DNA from 2 places in the Rhodothermus marinus genome. Region 1 is predicted to be linked to the other one. Evidence: riboswitches for the same ligand, from Rfam matches in the RefSeq annotation. Region 1 holds a riboswitch; the other holds the start of a gene.
What was found. Region 1 has a riboswitch for S-adenosylmethionine ahead of GYH26_RS04915 (O-acetylhomoserine aminocarboxypropyltransferase/cysteine synthase family protein). Riboswitches for the same ligand answer to the same signal wherever they lie in the genome.

Region 1 (3,406 bases):
TGCGGGCGATGGCCAGTCCGTGTACCGGCGGATCGTCGGGGTCGTAGTAGCCGCCGCGCCAGCGCGGATCGGCGTAGATGGCCTGGCGCTGCGCCTCGCTCCAGCCAATGCACCAGGCCGAATGGCGTCCGCCCACGGCAATCGGGATGATCGCCCGCACGAAATCGCCCTGGAAGGCCCACTCCAGCACCTGCATGCCGCCCATCGACCCACCCACCGCGACGGCCACCTGGCGCACGCCCAGGTGCTCCAGCAGTCGGCGGTGCAGGTTGACCGTATCGCGGATGGTGACCAGCGGGAACTCCGGTCCGTAGGGACGGCCGGTGTCGGGGTTGATCGTCAGCGGCGAGGTGGTGCCGTAGGGCGAGCCCAGCACGTTGGCACACACCACGAAGAAGCGGTCCGTGTCGAACGCCCGGCCAGGCCCCAGTAGATCGCCCCACCACTGGTCGACGTCCGCGCTCCCGGTCAGCGCGTGGCAGACCACCAGCGCGTTGGTGCCTTCCGGGTTCAGGCGGCCCCAGGTCCGATAGGCCACCTGCACCTGGCGCAGCACCACGCCGCTTTCGAGCTCGAATTCAGGCAGCACGAACGTCTGCGTCATGGGCGGCTTCGAGGTTTCGATTTCAGGCGGCGGCCGTCTCCGGAATGCGGGCCAGCGCCTGCGCAAAATCTTCCTTGATGTCTTCAATGTGTTCGATGCCCACCGACACACGCACCATGTCGGGCGTCACGCCGGCGGCCAGCTGCTCCTCGGCCGTGAGCTGCTGGTGCGTGGTCGAAGCCGGATGGATGACCAGCGTCTTGGCATCGCCCACGTTCGCCAGCAGGCTGGCCAGGCGGACGTTGCTCACGAAGGCGCGTCCGGCCTCGTAGCCGCCTTTGAGCCCGAAGGCCAGCACGGCCCCGAAGCCGTTGCGCAGGTACTTTTTCGCCCGCTCGTGGTAGGGATGATCTTCCAGCCCCGGATAGCTCACCCAGGCCACCTGCGGCTGCTCGCGAAGCCAGCGGGCCAGCTCCAGCGCGTTGTCGCAGCTCCGCTGCACGCGCAGCGAGAGCGTTTCGAGTCCCTGCAACAGCAGGAATGCGCCGAAGGGATTCTGGCAGGGACCAAAATCGCGCATGCCTTCGACGCGCGCCCGGATGATGAAGGCCACGTTGACCCCCAGCACCCCGTTGGGACCGAACGTCTCCCAGAAACTCAGGCCGTGGTAGCCGGGCGAGGGCTCCGTAAAGGTCGGAAAGCGGCCGTTATTCCACGGGAACGTGCCGGCATCGACGATCACCCCGCCGATCGTCGTACCGTGACCGCCGATCCACTTCGTGGCCGAATGCACGACGATGTCGGCGCCGTAGTCGATGGGCCGGCACAGATAGCCACAGGCTCCGAACGTGTTGTCCACCACCAGCGGCACGCCGTGGCGGTGGGCAATGTCGGCCAGACGCTCGAAGTCCGGAATGTTGAAGCGCGGATTGCCGATCGTCTCGACGTAAACGGCCTTGGTGCGGTCGTCGATCAGGCTTTCGATCGAGTCCGGATCGTCGCCTTCGGCAAAGCGCACCTGAATGCCGATCCGCGGGAAGGATACCTTGAACTGGTTGTAGGTGCCGCCGTAGAGGTAGCTGGTCGAGACGATGTTGTCGCCGGCCTCGGCCAGCGTCGTCAGCGCCAGAAACTGCGCCGCCTGTCCGCTGGAAGTGGCCAGAGCGGCTACCCCACCTTCGAGCGCCGCCACCCGCCGCTCGAACACGTCGTTGGTGGGGTTCATGATGCGCGAATAGATGTTGCCGAATTCCTGCAGGGCAAACAGGCGGGCGGCGTGGTCGGCGTCCTTGAAGACGAAGGACGTCGAGGCGTAGATGGGCACGGCACGGGCGCCGGTCGCGGGATCGGGTTCCTGGCCGCCGTGAACCTGAAGGGTCTCGAAACGGTAGTTGGGCTGCGGCTGACTCATGGGCCTGTGGACGGTTGGTTGGTGAAACTTCCGGCGAGCCAACTCACCCCGAAGGCCGGATGGGCCACAGGCCCATGCTACGGACGGCATGCCAGGCGGCCATTAAAAAACCTCTCCCGCACGCCGATCCGCGGAAGAGGTACACTGTTCATGGCATCGCCTTGAACAGCTCATCTCCCCTCGCGGTCGTGCGAGGCAGGAATTGGCACCTTTCCCCACGTCGTCTCCCGACGATCAACGGGGCGGTTGCCAGGGCTTCACAGGGCCTGGTCCCTCCACCCTTCTGGATGAGCTGGTAAGAACATCCTTGTTGGGGCCGTTCTACGGACCCCCTCTGAGGGGGTTCCAGACCGGAACCGATTCCACAATGTGAAAAACAGCGCAAAGAGGTCGCCTATCTGCCCCCCTTGACACTCGAACCCTTCCAGCGGCCCTGCGTTGGAAGCATATTGAAACATCAACGCTTCTGCTTGACCGTGCGCACGCCCATAGACCTGCGGACGCTGAATCGCGAAGAGCTGGAGCGGCTGGCCGAGGAAATGGGCGAGCCGCGCTACCGGGGCCGTCAGCTTTTCAAATGGATCTACGGCAAGGGCGCCACGTCCGTCGAGCAGATGACGGACCTGCCCCGTGCCTTTCGTGCCGAACTGGCCCGACGCGCCCGCATCACGCGTCTGGAGCCGGTGCGCCAGCTCACGGCCGGCGACCAGACCGTCAAAGTGCTCTTCCGCCTGCCGTCGGGACGCCACATCGAGTCGGTGCTGATTCCCGATTTCGACGAAGAAACAGGCCGGGTCCGGCGCCTGACCGTGTGCGTCTCCAGCCAGGTGGGCTGCGCCATGGGCTGCGCCTTCTGCGCCACCGGACTCATGGGCTTTCAGCAGAACCTGACGGCCGGCGAAATCTACGATCAGGTCTGGCAACTCAACCGGCTGGCCGAGGAGCGCTTCGGGCGGCGCATCACGAACGTCGTTTACATGGGCATGGGCGAGCCGCTTCTGAACTACGACGCCGTACTCCGAAGCGTGGCGCTGCTGACCGACCGGGACGGCCTCGGGCTTTCGCCCCGTCGAATCACGGTCTCCACGGTCGGCCTGGCCCGCCGCATCCGGCAACTGGCCGAGGACGGCGTGCGCTTCCGCCTGGCCGTCTCGCTGCACGCCCCCACCAACGCCCAGCGCTCGGCCATCATGCCGGTCAACCGCAACGAACAGACCGACCTCGACGACCTGATCGACGCCATCCGCTATTTCGAGGCACGTACCGGCCAGACGATCACCTACGAGTACTGCCTGTTCGAGGGCTTCAACGACCGGCCCGAAGATGCCCACCGCCTGGCCGACATCACCGAACAGGCGCCCGGCAAGGTCAACCTGATCCTCTACAACCCGGTCGAGGGCCTGCCCTTCCACCGGCCCTCCGAGGAGCGCCTGCAGGCTTTCATTCGCGTG
Region 2 (3,406 bases), 1.0 Mb from region 1:
GCCCCGGCAAAAAGGCAAGCCTGCATTTATGGCTTCTGTGGGAATCATCGGAGCCGGCATTGCCGGTCTGACGGCCGCCTATGAGCTGCACCGTCGTGGCCTGGAAGTAACAGTCTTCGAAGCCACCGACCGCATCGGCGGCTTCATCCAGTCGGAGCGGATCGACGGCTTTCTGGTGGAGCTCGGCCCTCAGACGCTCCAGCGCACCTCGGGCGACTTCGAAGAGTTGCTGCGACAGGTGGATCTGGAGGACGCGTGCATTCCGGCCCGACCGGTCGCGGCGAATCGCTTCATCGTGCGGGGTGGCCGGCCGATACCCCTGCCACGCTCGCCGCGCGAACTGCTGCGCACGCCGCTGCTTTCCCCGCGCGCACGTCTGCGCCTGCTGGCCGAGCCGTTCATTCCCCGGGCCCACCGGAGCACCGAGAAAAGCGTGGCCAAGTTTGCGCGGCGTCGGCTGGGACCGGAGGTGCTGGACTACCTGGTGGAGCCCTTTGTGGCCGGCATCTTTGCCGGAGATCCCGAGCAGCTTTCGGTGCGCTACGCCTTTCCCAAGCTGTTCGAACTGGAGCAGCAATACGGCTCGCTTTTCTGGGGCCTGATCCGCGATCGGATGAAGCAGCGGTATCACCCGGCCCCACGCCGCTCGATGTTCTCGTTTGTCGAGGGCCTGCACATGCTGCCCCGGGCACTGGCCGAGCGGCTGCCACCACATGCGATCATTCGCAACGCCGAAGTGCTGGCCATTCGCTGGGATGAGAAAAATCCCTGGACGCTGGCGTTCCGTCAGGGCAGCCATGCCTCGACGCGGTTCTTCGACATTATCATCTGTGCCATACCGCTGCATCGGCTGGCACAGCTCCGGATGCATCCGCCGCTGGAGCGCCGCCCGCTCGGCACCGTTCCACACCCTCCGATCGCACTGGTGGCGCTGGGCTTCCGGCGCGAGCAGGTAGCCCACCCGCTGGACGGCTTCGGGATGCTGGTGCCGGCCGCGGAGCGGGACTTTCAGATTCTGGGCACGCTGTTTTCCTCGTCGCTCTTTCCGGATCGGGCACCCGAAGGCCACGTGCTGCTGACCACGTTCGTCGGCGGCATGCGGCATCCCGAACAGGCATTGTTGCCCGAGGACCGTCTGGAGGCGCTGGTGCTGCAGGATCTGCGCCGGCTGCTGGGCATTTCGGGCGCGCCGGTCTTCCGGCACGTCTGGCGCTGGGAGCGCTCGATTCCCCAGTATCGGCTGGGCTACGATGCGGTTCATGCCTGTGTGCTGGACGTGGAAATGAGCCGATCCGGCCTGTTTCTGGCCGGCAATTATCTGGAGGGCATTTCCGTGATCGACGCGCTGCACTCCGGTCTGAAGGCGGCCCGCGCCGTCATTCAGCACCTGCGCGAAGAAGCGGCCGGTGGCCTGGCCAAGCTGCTCCTGGGAGATTGAGATTGGATCAAGAAATTCCGGCTGGCTTGCCTTCCCTGGCCTGATGCCCGTATCTTTGCGTCAATCTCATCAAGAACGGCTGAGGGAACAGGCCCGATGACGCCGTAGCAACCGGGCATCTCCTGCCGGCAGGGAGGTGCCGTCCGGTGCTAAATCCTGCCCGGAAGGCAGACCGGGAACGATGAGGGACGCCCTGCGTGCCGCGCCGCAGTTCCTCCCGTTTTCGGTCGATACGCTTCCGGGGAAGATGAGAGCAGCTTCTGGCGTTTGCCGGGGTTCTGTACGCTCGGTTCTTGATGAGAGCTATTGCAGGAAGTCGTTTTCATCATCAAGAACCGATCAAGGCCTATGCAGCCACAGACGCGTCTGACGCTGGCCGGTCAGCAGACCGACTCCAGCTACAACAGCATCGTTCTTCCCATTTACCAGTGCGCCACGTTCCGCTTCGAGGATGTCGGGTTGACGAAAGGATACGACTATTCGCGCAGCGGCAACCCGACACGGCGTGCGCTGGAAGAGGTGCTGGCCGACCTGGAGGGCGGCGCCGGCGCCGTAGCCACCACCAGCGGCATGGCGGCCGTTTCGACCGTGCTGGCCATGTTCGACCATGGCATCCATGTGATCTGCGCCCACGATTGCTACGGCGGCACCGAGCGGCTGCTGAGCCTGCTCGCACGACAGAGCAAGCTGGAGGTGTCGTTCGTCGATCTGCGCGACCTGCAGGCCGTCGAGGCGGCCATCCGACCGAACACCCGGATCATCTGGGTGGAAACGCCCTCCAACCCGCTGCTGCGCATTGTCGATCTGGATGCGCTCTGTCGCTTCGCGAAAGCCCACGACCTGCTGGTGGTGGTGGATAACACCTTCCTGTCGCCGCTCCAGCAGCGACCCATGGATTTCGGCGCCGACATCGTCGTTTACTCGACCACGAAGTACCTGAACGGCCACTCCGACGTCATCGGCGGGGCGGTCATCGTCCGCACCGAGGAATTGAACGAGCAGCTGCAGTTCGTGGCGAACGCCCACGGCACCATCGCCGGACCCTTCGATTGCTGGCTCGTGCTGCGCGGGCTGAAGACGCTTCCGGTGCGCATTCGTCAGCACGAGCACAACGCGATGGCCGTGGCGCGCTTCCTGGCGCAGCATCCCAACGTCGAGCAGGTTTTTTATCCGGGCCTGCCTTCGCATGAAGGGCACGAGATCGCGGCGCGCCAGCAGAAGGGGTTCGGCGGCATGGTTTCGTTCACGGTCAAAGGGGGCCTGGAGGCCGTCCACCATATCCTGCGGTCCACGCGGGTGTTCACGCTGGCCGAATCGCTGGGCGGCGTCGAGTCGCTCATCGAGCATCCGGCCACGATGAGCCATGCGTCGATGCGCCCGGAACAACGCGAGGCCGCCGGCATTACGGACAACCTGATCCGCCTGTCGGTCGGCATCGAGGCCACCGACGACCTGATTGCCGACCTGGAACAGGCGCTGGCCTACGAACCGGCCACCGTTGCCGCCTGAAGTTGCGTTCGGCGGATTTCGGTTGTAAATTCCGGCAACCTGTTTTACAAAACGCCCGTGATTCCCATGCAGGTACCCGGCCTTTTCCCCTGTTGCGGTTGTCCGTGTTGTTGCCCGCACACGGGAGGGGCCTGCTGTACCTGTAGCCTCTGTGGTTGAACTGCAGCCGATCGTTCGATACAGCGCCCCTCCCGCCCTGCGGTGAGGGGCTTTTTCGTTGCGCATCCTGAACGTTTTCCTTTTTCCTGCAACTGCAACCATGCTGCATTCCCATAACCGTCCCGTTGAGCGCGGCAAGGTTTACCTGGTCGGCGCCGGTCCGGGCGACCCGGAGCTGATCACCGTGCGGGGGCTGACGCTGCTGCGTCAGGCCGAGGTGGTCGTCTACGACCGGCTGGTGCACCCGGCCCTGCTGGACGAGGTGCCTGCAACGGCCGAGCGCATCTACGTGGGCAAGAC

Region 2: another riboswitch for S-adenosylmethionine. It lies ahead of GYH26_RS09215 (trans-sulfuration enzyme family protein); the one in region 1 lies ahead of GYH26_RS04915 (O-acetylhomoserine aminocarboxypropyltransferase/cysteine synthase family protein).

Annotation. Positions count from the first base shown of each region.
Region 1 is NZ_AP019797.1:1,103,665-1,107,070, reverse strand. It holds gene metX (homoserine O-acetyltransferase MetX) at 1-604, opposite strand, end outside; gene GYH26_RS04915 (O-acetylhomoserine aminocarboxypropyltransferase/cysteine synthase family protein) at 627-1,955, opposite strand; SAM riboswitch class I at 2,123-2,249, opposite strand; gene rlmN (23S rRNA (adenine(2503)-C(2))-methyltransferase RlmN) at 2,426-3,406, shown strand, end outside.
Region 2 is NZ_AP019797.1:2,122,543-2,125,948, forward strand. It holds gene hemG (protoporphyrinogen oxidase) at 29-1,438, shown strand; SAM riboswitch class I at 1,502-1,626, shown strand; gene GYH26_RS09215 (trans-sulfuration enzyme family protein) at 1,787-2,947, shown strand; gene cobA (uroporphyrinogen-III C-methyltransferase) at 3,207-3,406, shown strand, end outside.